DNA from 3 places in the Nordella sp. HKS 07 genome. Region 2 is predicted to be linked to each of the others. Evidence: riboswitches for the same ligand, from Rfam matches in the RefSeq annotation. Region 2 holds a riboswitch; each other region holds the start of a gene.
The links. A riboswitch is a leader RNA that binds a small molecule or an ion and turns the genes downstream of it on or off. The one in region 2 is predicted to bind cobalamin.
Positions count from the first base shown of each region.

Region 1: it holds a riboswitch for cobalamin, as region 2 does, so the genes downstream of both, bluB (5,6-dimethylbenzimidazole synthase) here and G5V57_RS28335 (ferredoxin) in region 2, are expected to answer to the same signal.
Region 3: it holds a riboswitch for cobalamin, as region 2 does, so the genes downstream of both, G5V57_RS04505 (TonB-dependent siderophore receptor) here and G5V57_RS28335 (ferredoxin) in region 2, are expected to answer to the same signal.

Region 1 is NZ_CP049258.1:6,197,138-6,201,237, forward strand. Features, by position in the region: gene ilvD (dihydroxy-acid dehydratase) at 1-1,037, opposite strand, end outside; gene G5V57_RS29255 (LysE family translocator) at 1,160-1,771, opposite strand; cobalamin riboswitch at 1,861-2,070, shown strand; gene bluB (5,6-dimethylbenzimidazole synthase) at 2,115-2,822, shown strand; gene G5V57_RS29265 (trans-aconitate 2-methyltransferase) at 3,599-4,100, opposite strand, start outside.
Region 2 is NZ_CP049258.1:6,019,753-6,023,852, forward strand. Features, by position in the region: gene G5V57_RS28330 (cation diffusion facilitator family transporter) at 1-879, opposite strand, end outside; cobalamin riboswitch at 1,079-1,287, shown strand; gene G5V57_RS28335 (ferredoxin) at 1,344-2,069, shown strand; gene G5V57_RS28340 (ABC transporter substrate-binding protein) at 2,056-2,994, shown strand; gene G5V57_RS28345 (iron ABC transporter permease) at 3,001-4,017, shown strand; gene G5V57_RS28350 (ABC transporter ATP-binding protein) at 4,007-4,100, shown strand, end outside.
Region 3 is NZ_CP049258.1:928,828-932,927, forward strand. Features, by position in the region: gene G5V57_RS04495 (AAA domain-containing protein) at 1-261, opposite strand, end outside; gene G5V57_RS04500 (hypothetical protein) at 261-1,367, opposite strand; cobalamin riboswitch at 1,782-1,987, shown strand; gene G5V57_RS04505 (TonB-dependent siderophore receptor) at 2,181-4,100, shown strand.

The sequences.
Region 1 (4,100 bases), 180 kb from region 2:
TCGATCAGACCGGCGCGATCGAGCTCGCCGAGGATCGCCATGATGCCGCCGGCGCGGTGCACGTCCTCCATATGCACGTCCGACTTGGAAGGGGCGACCTTGCACAGCACCGGCACGCGGCGCGACAGCCGGTCGATATCGGCCATGGTGAAATCGAGTTCGGCCTCATGCGCGGCCGCGAGCAGATGCAGCACCGTATTGGTCGAGCCGCCCATGGCGATGTCGAGGGTCATGGCATTCTCGAAGGCGGCGAAGCTCGCGACCGAGCGCGGCAGCACGCTCGCATCGTCCTGCTCGTAATAGCGCCGCGCCAGGTCGACGACGAGATGGCCGGCCTCGACGAAGAGCCGGCGGCGGTCGGCATGGGTGGCGAGCGTCGAGCCGTTGCCGGGCAGCGACAGGCCGAGCGCCTCGGTGAGGCAGTTCATCGAATTGGCCGTGAACATGCCGGAGCACGAGCCGCAGGTCGGGCATGCCGAGCGCTCGATGACCTTCATGTCCTCCTCGGACACCTTGTCATCGACGGCCGCCACCATGGCGTCGACGAGGTCGAGGGCGACTTCCTTGCCCTTGAGCACCACCTTGCCGGCCTCCATCGGCCCGCCCGAGACGAAGACGACCGGGATATTGAGGCGCAGCGCCGCCATCAGCATGCCGGGGGTGATCTTGTCGCAATTGGAGATGCAGACCATCGCGTCGGCGCAATGGGCGTTGACCATGTATTCGACCGAATCCGCGATGAGCTCGCGCGACGGCAGCGAATAGAGCATGCCGTCATGGCCCATGGCGATGCCGTCATCCACCGCGATGGTGTTGAACTCCTTGGCGACACCGCCCGCCGCCTCGATTTCGCGCGCGACGAGCTGGCCGAGATCCTTCAGATGCACATGGCCCGGCACGAACTGGGTGAATGAGTTGACCACGGCGATGATCGGCTTGCCGAAATCGCTGTCCTTCATGCCGGTGGCGCGCCAGAGGCCGCGGGCGCCGGCCATGTTGCGGCCATGGGTGGTGGTGCGGGAACGATAGCTGGGCATGGTTTCTCGGTCTTTTCCTAATGCTTTCAGGACGATGCCTTCGTGCGCGTGCTTGCCTGCCCTGTCAACCGGTCAGATGGCATGGCTCGAATGTGCTTACGTGGGGATACCTTGGCCGACGCTCAGCGGCCGCGCAAAGCCAGCCAGATGCCGCCGCCGATCAGGCACAGGCCGCTCGACATCTCGACGAAGCGCACCCGCTTCTGCGAGAGCCATGACCCGGCATTGCCGGCGGCGAAAGCATAGAGACTGTCGAAGACGGTGGCGATGACCATGAAGCTCAAGCCCAGCAGGATCAGCTGGTTCAGGTAATCGCCATTGGGCGAAATGAATTGCGGGATGAGCGCGCCAAAGACGAGCAGCACTTTCGGGTTGGACAGGATGACGACGAAGCCCTGCAGAAAAAAGCCACCTCTCGGCGCCGCGGGCGCGCTCTGGGTCAACACGTCGCCCTTGGAGCGCAAGAGCTTGATGCCGAGCCAGATGAGATAGGCAGCACCCGCAAGGCGCAGCACATCGAACCAGACGCCCATATAGGTGATGGCCGAAGCAAGTCCGGCAATGGCGATGGCCATCCAGACCACGAGGCCCGCCTGGGTGCCGGCGACATTGAGAAGACCGGCGCGGGCGCCGTGCTTGAGGCTGTTGGCGATGACGATGGTGACGGTCGGGCCCGGCACAATGACGATGGCGATGGCGGCAATGCAGAAGGCGACATAGGCTTCGATGGTCATGGCTCTCTCCCGTTCCTGGCCATCGAGCAAGCCATAATCGCGCACACGCATGCAAGAGGATTCTGGACAGCTGGCCTGATGCTCTTCTACCTTGCGCCTTACTGCCCGGTGCCTTCGCCACGCGGCGAGGGAGAATCGGAAACACGGTGCGACGCCGTGGCGTGCCCAACGCTGTAAGGAAGATTTTTCCAGCCATTTCAGTTTTTTACGCTGAAGTGTGAGGCCACTGGGTTAACCGGGAAGGCGCTGGGAGAAGGTGAATCCGAGCCAGAAGACCGGCCAGGCAGGATGGCTATCCGCGTGGACAGGCGGGTGGCGGCGATGCAACGCAAGGGGAAGAGCGATGCAGACCGAACCTGTTTCCGCCGGCGATTTCGACGCGGCGGCGCGCGACGCCGTCTATCGGGCCATTTTCACCCGCCGCGATATACGTGGCCAGTTCCTGCCCTGCCCGGTTCCCGATCCGGTCCTGGCGCGCCTCCTCACCGCCGCCCATCACGCGCCTTCGGTGGGTTTCATGCAGCCGTGGAATTTCATCGTCATTCGCGATGCGGGGCGCAAGGCGCAGATACGCGACCTCGTCCGCCAGGCCCGGGCCGAGGAGGTTCGTCACGTCGCGGATGACCGGCAGGCGCTCTACCGGTCCCTGAAGCTCGACGGCATTGTCGAAGCGCCGGTCAATCTCTGCATCACCTGCGACAGGAGCCGTGCCGAAGGATCGCCGCTGGGACGCTGGCACAACCCCGAGATGGATCTCTACAGCACCGTCTGCGCGGTACAGAATCTCTGGCTCGCGGCGCGCGCCGAAGGGTTGGGGCTCGGCTGGGTCAGCATTCTCGACAAGGATGCGCTGAAGGCCCTGCTCGCCCTTCCGGCGCATGTCACCCCGGTTGCCTATCTCTGCCTCGGCTATGTCTCGGATTTCGCGGACAGGCCCGAGCTCGAAAGCAAGGGCTGGCGCAAGCGCCTGGCCCTCGACGAGCTCATATCAGCTGAGAGCTGGGCAGGCGGCGGCGAGGATGCGCTCAAAGCGCTGATCAGGAGCGCTTGAAAGCTGCATAGGTAAAGGCCTGGCTCGTCCCGAAGGGCGTCGGATGGGGCTCAATTTCGGTGACACACAATTTCGAAATTTCGGTGTCAGTGCATTTAATAGAAATTTCGGTGACAGTGCATTTAATAGATCAATAAGAAATTTCGAAATTTCAGAAAATTTCGGTGACAGTGCATTTAATAGATCGGCTGCGCCGAAACGACGAAATTGAATGCACTGTCACCGAAATTCTAAGCACCAACTACCAGCAGGCCACAAAGCTAGATACACCGAGTCGCTTTTACTTTTCTGTGGACGGGAGCTGGCCCATTTCGCGTAGACGCTTTACGTCCTGTGCCGCTTTACCAGATAAAACTCTATCTACGTTTTTGACGAAATCCATTTGCTGACGACGAATTAGGAATTTCGGTGACAGTGCATTCAATATTGTTGAATTTCGGAATTTCGGAATTTCGGTGACAGTGGAATTTCGGTGACAGTGCATTCAATATTGTTGTTTCTGCGCAACCACTATTAGGAATTTCGGTGACAGTGCATTCAATATTGTTGTTTCTGCGGAATTTCGTGACAGTGCATTCAATATTGTTGTTTCTGCGCAACCACTATTAAGCACTGTCACCGAAATTGGGACACTATTAAGTGCACTGTCACCGAAATTGGGATGACGGATTGAGTGGTGGCGCGTCTGCCGCGACGCTCGCCCCCACAACTTTCACCGAGAGGGAGACATTGCTAAGGATTGCGCGCTCGTCCGGCAGGCGGCGGCGAGGACGGGCTCACAGCGCTGATCGGGACCGCCTGAAAGCCGCATAAGTAAAGGCCTGGGTCGTTCCGAAGGGCGTCGGATGCGTCTCGCCGGCCTCGTCGATGAGTTCGAAATCCGCTCCGAGACGCGCGGCCAGCGTGTCGGCACTGTAGCGCTGCACCGGCAGGCCGCTGCATTTCTCAGGACCGGTCAGCGCGAAAGTCGAGATCACGATGTGAGATCCGGGCCGGGTGCCGGCTTTCAGCGCCGCGATATAGGCGTCTTGGGCATCTACCTCGGTGAGGAAATGGAAGACGGCGCGGTCGTGCCAGACGTTCCACTGCCGCGCCGGTTGCCAGCGCGTGATATCGGCGACGATCCACGCGACCTTGTCGGCTAGGGCGCCGAGCCGTTCCTTCGAGCGCCTCAGCGCCACATCGGAAATGTCGAGCACGGCGAGGTCGGCATAACTCTCCGCCAGCAGCCGGTCGACGAGGCGCGAGGCGCCGCCCCCGATATCGATAACGGAGCCG
Region 2 (4,100 bases):
CTGCGAGATCGATTCATCGTCGAGCGCCACGGGATCCGTGGTGACGGTGACATCCGCATTGGGATAGGCGGCCCGGATATTCTGGCTCACCAGTTCCCTGAGCGCGATCATGTCGTCGACCGGCATGGTGCGCGGCACGGTCACGACGACGCCGGTGAACAGCGTGGCGCCGGCGGGCCGGATGCGCAAGCGTTCGAGCGCCAGCACGCCGGGCGTCGCCTCGATGATCTTGCGGATGGCCTCGGTGGCCGAGCCCGGCGCCGCGTCGAGCAAGGTGTCGAGCGTGCGCTTGCCGAGGCGCAATGCGATCACCGTCATGACGCAGGCGACGATCAAAGCTGCGATGGAGTCGGCGGCCGGAAAGCCGTACCAGACCAGGCCGAGGCCGACCAGCACCGCCATGGAGCTCCACATGTCCGAGGTGAAGTTGAGCGCATCGGCGGCCAGCGCCTCGCTCGACGTCGCCTTGGCGACGCGGGTCAGGGCACGGGCGCGGAAGAAATCGACGATGATCGAGACGACGATGATGGCGGCCGCCCACCAGGTGAGCAGGATCTCGGTGTTGCCGGAGATCAGGCGATGGATGGCCTCATAGGAGATCCAGGCGGTGGTGCCGAGCAGCAGGCCGGTCTCGGCCAGCGCCGCGATGCTCTCGATTTTCGCATGGCCGTAATGATGCCGTTCGTCCGGCGGCTGATCGCTCATGCGCACGGCGAAGAAGGTGATCACCGTGGCACAGAAATCGGTGAAGCTGTGGACAGCCTCCGACAGGATGCCGAGCGATCCGGTGAGCAGCCCCGCCACCAGCTTGGCGATGGCGAGCGCGGCGCTCGCCGCCATGGAGATGAGGGCGACAGATTGTTTTTCCGACTGAGCCATAACCGTTTCCTAGCGCGGGATGCGAAAAAGTGGATACCGGTCTTTCGCGAGAATCCCGCGCTAAAATACTAAAATCGATCCCGTTTATGAGTTTGGTTCGAATCGATCCAAACTCATCGTGATCTAGGCCGGGACACGGGAAAATTGAACCCGGTTTATTTGCACGATCTGCAACAAGTCTTGACCCGCCAAGCGCCATTCCGTAGTAACGGCTCACGGTTCCGCCCAGCCATGGCGGATTAAAAGGGAACACGGTGCGGACTACCCATCAGGGGCCAAGACCGTGGCTGCCCTCGCAACTGTAAGCGGCAAGCGCTTTGCCATCACCACTGGCCCATCGGGGCTGGGAAGGAGCACAGCGCGCCAGAGCCGCGAGCCAGGAGACCTGCCGTAGCAAATATCCATGACGCCGGACGAGGTGTGCCGGCAGGGGTGAGGCATGATTTTCCGCGCGATGTCAGGCGATGCAGCCTGACGCTATACTCTATCTGGTGAGCCAGGCCTATGTGAGCGCCAAGCGTCTGCGCGCTCTCAAGGCCGGATTACTCCAGGCTTCCGCCGTCCCGGCGCGCGTCGCGCGCATGGAGGGCGCCGAGGCCGGTCCCATGACGGCTCTCGACGAGCTGGTGCACGACGGCGCCAGCGCCATCCTGGTGCAGCCGGTCGGCCTGCCATTCTCCGACAGTCTCGGCGCGTGGCTCGGCGGTGCCCTTGGCCACTGGCTGCGGAAGAATCCAGCCATCCAACTGGCGCTGGCGCAGGACCAGGCCGACGCGGCAGAGGTGCACGCGGCGGTCGCCGCCAGGGCACTGAGCAAGGCCGACGCGGCACGTCTCATTACGACGGACGAAGCCGAGCTCAATAATCCGGGCTGGCAGGATCCACCACCCTTCCGCCACCACCTGCTGGTCTGCTCCGGCCCGCGCTGCAGCTACCGCGAGGCCGGCTCGATCAAGGACGTGCTCACCGACGCCCTGCGGCGCGAAGGCATATATGACAACTGCCTCATCGCGCTGACCGGATGTCTTTTTCCCTGCAACCAGGGGCCGTTGGTGGCGGTCTATCCCTCAGGTCACTGGTACCGGCTCACGAAGCCGGCAGACGTGGCCCGTTTCGCCGCCGCACTGGCTTCCAATACGTTCGTCCCTGAACTCATCATCCATGAGGTAAAACATCATGAGATTGTCTAGCCTGGTGATCGCGGCCCTCCTGGCGCTTGCGGCGCCGCCAGCCCTGGCGCAGGAGCGCAGCATCGAAAGCTGCGCCACGACCTCGAGCTTCAAGGCGGCACCGAGCCGCGTCATCACGCTCAATCAGCAGGCTACCGAGATCATGCTGGCGCTCGGCCTCGAACGCCACCTCATCGGCACCGCCTATCTCGACGATGCGATCCCCGAGCGCTGGCTTACCGCGTACAAGAGCGTGCCGGTGATCGCCAAGCAATATCCGGCGCGTGAGGTGGTGATGGCGCAGAGTCCGGACTTTCTCTTCGCCGGCTTCGCGTCGGCCTTCGGCGAGAAGAGGCTCGGCCCCGAGAAGGACTGGAATGCTCTTGGCATCGGAACCTATGTGGTCAATGCGGAATGTCGCAACCAGCATCCCGACGACGTCATGATCACCACGGCGGCGCTCTATACCGATATCGAGCGCATCGGCGCGCTGTTCGGCGCAGAGGACAAAGCCAGAGCTTTGGCGGACGATATGAAGGCGCGGCTCGCCGCTGTCGCCGGCAGCAATCCGGGCGCCGGACGGCGCGCCTTCCTTTTCGACTCCGGCACCGAGACCGCGTTCTCGGCGGGCTGCTGCGGAACACCCGCCTTGCTGCTCCAGGCCGTCGGCCTCAAGAACATCGCCGCCGATGTGAAGGGCCGCTGGGCCGATCTCGCCTGGGAGAAGGTCGCCACCGCCGATCCGGAGATCATCGTGCCGATCGAGGCGGAATGGTCGACGGCGCAAGAGAAGATCAATCACCTCAAGGCCGATCCGGTGCTTTCGCAGCTCGAGGCCGTCAAGGCGGAGCGTTTCATCATCATTCCCTTCTCGCAAACCTTGCTCGGTGTGCGCTTCGTCGAAGGGGTGGAAAAACTCGGCGCCGATCTCGAGGCCTTGAAGTAGATCGGGGTGACCGTCTCCTCCTTCAGAAGTCCCGGCCTGTTCGCGCTCGCGGTCATGGCACTGATCCTCGCCGGGCTCGCCGGGGTCTTCTGGGGCACCGCCGATCTTGCCTGGGATGATCGCTTCAAGGCGCTGCTCCGGCTTGCCGATGCAGAGCCGGCGCTCAAGCTCATCGTCTGGGAATGGCGACTGCCGCGCGTGATCATGGTAGCGCTGGTCGGCGCCGCTCTCACACTTGCCGGCCTCCTGATGCAGGCCTTGCTGCGCAATCCCCTGGCCGATCCCTATTTGCTCGGGCTCTCCTCGGGCGCCTCGGCGGCAGCCGCCGCCGCGATCATCTGGCTTCCCGGTGTATTCGTCTCGCTGATCGGCCTGCCGATCCTCGCCTTTCTCGGGGCCATGCTGGCTTTTCTCATTGCGCTTGGGCTGTCCTTCTCGCCCGGCCGCAATCTCGACCGTCTGATGCTGATCCTGTCGGGGACCGCGGTGTCGCTGTTCTTCCAGTCGATCACGGCCTTCTTCCTCCACATCGCCGAGCCGCATGTAACGCAGCAGGCGCTGCAATGGCTGATGGGCTCGGCCGCAGGCACCAAGTGGCCCGATCTTCTCCCGCTCGCCATAAGCTTGCCGCTCCTGGCGCTCACCGCCTTCGCTTTCGCACCCATGCTGGATGCAGTGCTGCTCGGCGACGAGCGCGCGACGGCCCTCGGCGTGCCGGTGGGGGCGTTGCGGATCGGCTTCTTTTCGGCCGCCGCCTTGCTCACCGGGCTTTCGGTCGCAGCCGCCGGCATCGTCAGCTTCGTCGGGCTGATCGTGCCACATCTGGCCCGGCTCCTGATCGGAGCGACGCATCGTTGGCTCATCCCTCTGGCGCTGCTGCTCGGCGCCATCGTGCTGGTGCTGGTCGATCTTCTCTGCCGTACCGTTCTGGCGCCCGAGGAGCTGCCGCTGGGCGTGCTCCTGGCGCTGTTTGCGGCGCCCCCCTTCATCGTGATCCTGCGAAGGATGCGCCGTGGCGTCTGAACCCATTCTCTCGGTGTCAGCCATCTGCCTGCGTAAAGGTACGGCAGTCCTGCTCGACAACGTCAGCTTCAACCTGACACGCG
Region 3 (4,100 bases), 2.1 Mb from region 2:
GTCTTCCGGATCGCCGAATTTGCAAAGAAGCTCAGCCCGCTTTGTGACGATCGCCGCCACGATGTCCCGGAGCAACGTCGTCTTCCCGGTTCCAGGAGGTCCGTTAACGGCAAGGATGCCGTCCGATGTCAGGTCCTTGATGGCAAGATTAACAGCGCACTGCTGAAGCATGACCAGCGGATGACGGCCGCTGGCGGGCCACGCGCCAGACGGAAATCTTACCGGCTCCAGCGCCTCCGAAAGCGCCTGGTTGTCCTTCATCAGGTTCCGCCGCGCCTTCGGTTTTGTCGTGCCAAGATAGCGGTTGAGGTTCGCCGTACCCTTTCGGTGCCGGTTAGCTCGGCGGCCCTGGCGAGGTCCTCAAGAAAGAACGAGTTCAGCAGGATCGATTCAGGCGGGTCCTGGAGCTTGAAATACTGATAGGAGCGGACGGCGAAGACAGGCTGTTCTGCGAAACGAGCGTCCAGCCCGAGCGTTTCCACCAGCCACCGATAGGCGGCATCAATCGCCTTTGCCGTCAGCGGCAGCGGATTGCCGTCCTTGTCTTCGGAGACGATTTTTTCCTCGAGCTGTTCGACCAACTGGCGTTCGACCTGCGACCAGTTACCAAGGTCGCGCAGCCTCCCGGCCAAGGCCACGGGAACGCCCCAGCCGAAACTAGAGATCGAAACGGCCTCACTCTCGACTGGCCTGCCGGTACGATCGACCATGATCGTCGCGAGCACGGCTTCCCCCCGCGCCGAGGGTCTTTCAATCCGGCTATCCGAATAGATCTGGAGCAGCGAGGAGACTGCCGCCTCCATATCGATGCTGCCCAGGACGATCTGATAATAGAGCTTCTGGTTGGGACGGCTTTTCTCGCCATCCCCCTCCCAAGGCAGCTTGCCCTTGTCCAGTGGCGCGATACGGAAGCGGTCTCCGCTTGCCAGGTCTTCCGGCTTACGGAACGAAGGGGGCGATAACACCTCCATCGCCGTCCATGCACCAAGAATATCCGTTGCCTTGTTGGTAACAGGCGGCGGCTCCGGAGCTATACGAACCGGCCCCCGGATTTGCGGTTCCTTGATTGGCTCGGCCGCGTGAGCGGACTGCTCTGGCGGGATCGCAGCAGCTGCACGTGAAGATGCCGCCACCCGTGCGCGGGATTCCCGTGCAGCCTCAATCTCTGCTTTAGCTTTGGGCGTCTCGCGACTGACAGAAACCGCCTGAAGCGCCCTTCGATGCAACTCCCTCGCCCGCGGCACCTTCCGCTCGGACAATTCGGCAAGCAGGGTCTTCAGAAACTGCGGATCATCACGGTTCTGATCGAAGAGCTTTTCAAGCTCTGCTATTCCTTTCTTCAACAACGGCCTGGAGGACATGCTCACGCTTGTTCTGTTTCGCGGAAGTCTCGCACAAAATTTAACAGGAAATCAAAGAATTGTGGGCCTGTCTATTTGCCACGCGTCCGCTCAACCTGCTCTTCCACATGCGCGTCCAGCGCGGACGTCACCGCGCCGATCCAATCGCGGAGCTGCAATGCTTGTGGGGATTATCGATTCCCTGGAAGCAATCGAGGCTCCGAAACCCACGCCAAGTTGGCCCCATCCCCGCTATATCGACTGGGCGCCGGTGGAGCACCTCCTGCAGGGTCACTGCGTCAAATAGCGCTTTACCCAAAGTGATTGAGCCGCCTTGAGCTCGATCAACACATGATCTGGAACGCTTCCCGTTCGCCGAATGGCGGTCAGGCACGCCGCCAAATCTGTGAGCAAGCCGTTGACTTCTCCGGCGCAACAGCTAGCTTCGCCGACGGAGCTGGTTCTGCCGCAAGGCAGATTGAAAGGGAACACAGTGAGGCCGAGTCTTCGGCCGAAGCTGAGACTGCCCCCGCAACTGTAACCGTTGAGTCCTCCCCCAAATGCGCCACTGGCCGTAGACGGCCGGGAAGGCGGGAGAGGACGACGACACGGAAGTCAGGAGACCTGCCGGATCCGGTCACCCATGCTTGACCACGGGGTGTGGTCGAGCGCGGTCGTCCGTGGCGGTGACACGTGAGAAGTGTTGCCGCATGCCGGAGACCGCCGGGGTCGATTGACGTCCATTTCGGACGAAACCCTTAAAGCGCCCATCCGCCTGCGGTTTGTCGAAAACCTCGGGACAAACCTTGTTTGCTCCCGCACATCGCAGTTGGGGATGGGATGAAGAGAAGAATTTTTGGTGCCGGCATCGCAGCGCTGGCCTTGAGCGATATCGGCCTGTTTCGCGAGGCCGGGGCGGAAGAACCGACGATGCTTGATCCGATCCTGGTGACCGACGGCCTGACGCCGATCGAACAGGAAAAATCGGGGCGCGCCTATACGGTCATCTACGGCGAGCAGCTCGAGAAGAACCAGATACGTTACGTCGCCGATGCCTTGCGCCAGGTTCCGGGCTTCGCCGTGTCCCGCACCGGCTCCCATGGCGGGCCGACGCAGATCAGGGTGCGCGGCGCCGAAGCCAACCACCTGCTCGTTATGATCGACGGGGTCGAGGTCAACGAAACCTCCAACGGCGAATTCGACTTCGGCAGCCTGCTGGTCGACGATATCGACCGCATCGAAATCCTGCGCGGACCGCAAAGCGCCTTCTGGGGCTCGAATGCGACGGCAGGTGTCATCAACATCATCACCAGGCGCGGCGAAAGGAACGATTATCAGGGCGCTGCCCGAACGGAAACCGGAACCGACGGCACCTATTTCGGAAGCCTGGGCCTTTCCGGCGGCGGCGAGAAGTACGATCTGGCGCTCTCCGGCGCATTTCGCCGCAATGACGGCTTCAATATCTCGGACTTCGGGCATGAAGAGGATGGCGACCGCAATACCACGCTGAACGGCCGCTTCAATGCCGATCTCGCGCCGAACCTCTCGCTCGACAGCACGTTGCGTTATGTCGATCGCAAGAGCGACGCCGACCCTCAGGACGGCAGGGTGATCGATGGAAACGACTGGACGGCCACCGAGGAATTCTACGGCTCGATCGGCGCGACCAATTTGGCGCTCGACGGCGCGCTGACGCAGAAAGCGCGTTTCACCGGCTCCGACACATACCGGGACAATTACGCCAGCACATTCGGCGGCGCCCGGTTCTGGGACGACGGCAACCGCTACAACGCGACCTATCAGGCGAGCTACCGGTTCGACACGCCGAGCCTTCTCGCCGCGCAGCATCAGCTGACCGGCGGCTATGAGTGGGAACGCGAGACATTCGCCCCTTCGCATCTCGACGAGACGCTCGCGCGCGAGGCCAATTCGGTGGTGGGTGAATATCGCGGCGCCTTCCTCGACCAGCTCTATCTGAACGCCGCGCTGAGACGCGATTTCAATGACAGCTTCGCCAATGCGACGACCTACAGCGTGAGCGGCGCATGGCTGGTGCCGGACACCGCGACTCGACTGCACGCCTCGATTGGCACCGGTGTCACCAATCCCACCTTCACCGAGCAGTACGGATACATACCATCGACCTATATCGGCAATCCCGACCTGAAGCCGGAACAGAGCTTCGGCTGGGATATCGGCATCGAACAGGGCTTCTTCGACCGCTACCTGGTGGCGGGCATCACGTACTTCAGTCAGGATCTGACCGACGAGATCGTCGTCGTCTATGACTCCAACTTCATCGGCACCGCGATCAATCGCGACGGCAGGAGCAAACGGCAGGGTGTCGAGGTGTCGGCGACACTCGATCTCCAGAACGGTTTCACCGCCACGGCCACCTACACCTATACCGACGCGACCGAGCAGACCGAGGATCATGGCCCGCGGCTCGAAGAGATAAGGCGGCCGCGGCACACGGGCTCGCTCGCCCTGGCCTATATTTTCTACGACGGCCGGGCGCGCGTCTTCGCGGATGCCGACTTCAACGGCAGGCAGAAGGATACGGAATACATCACGTACCCATATGACCGGGTGACCCTCGACGCCTATACGCTCGTCAATGCCGGCGGCAGCTTCAGGCTCAACGATCAGCTCGAGATCTATGGCCGGATCGAGAACCTCCTCGATGAGGATTACGAAGAGGTGTTCGACTACAACACGCCTGGGCGCACGGCCTTCATCGGCTTGCGAGGAAGCTTCTGA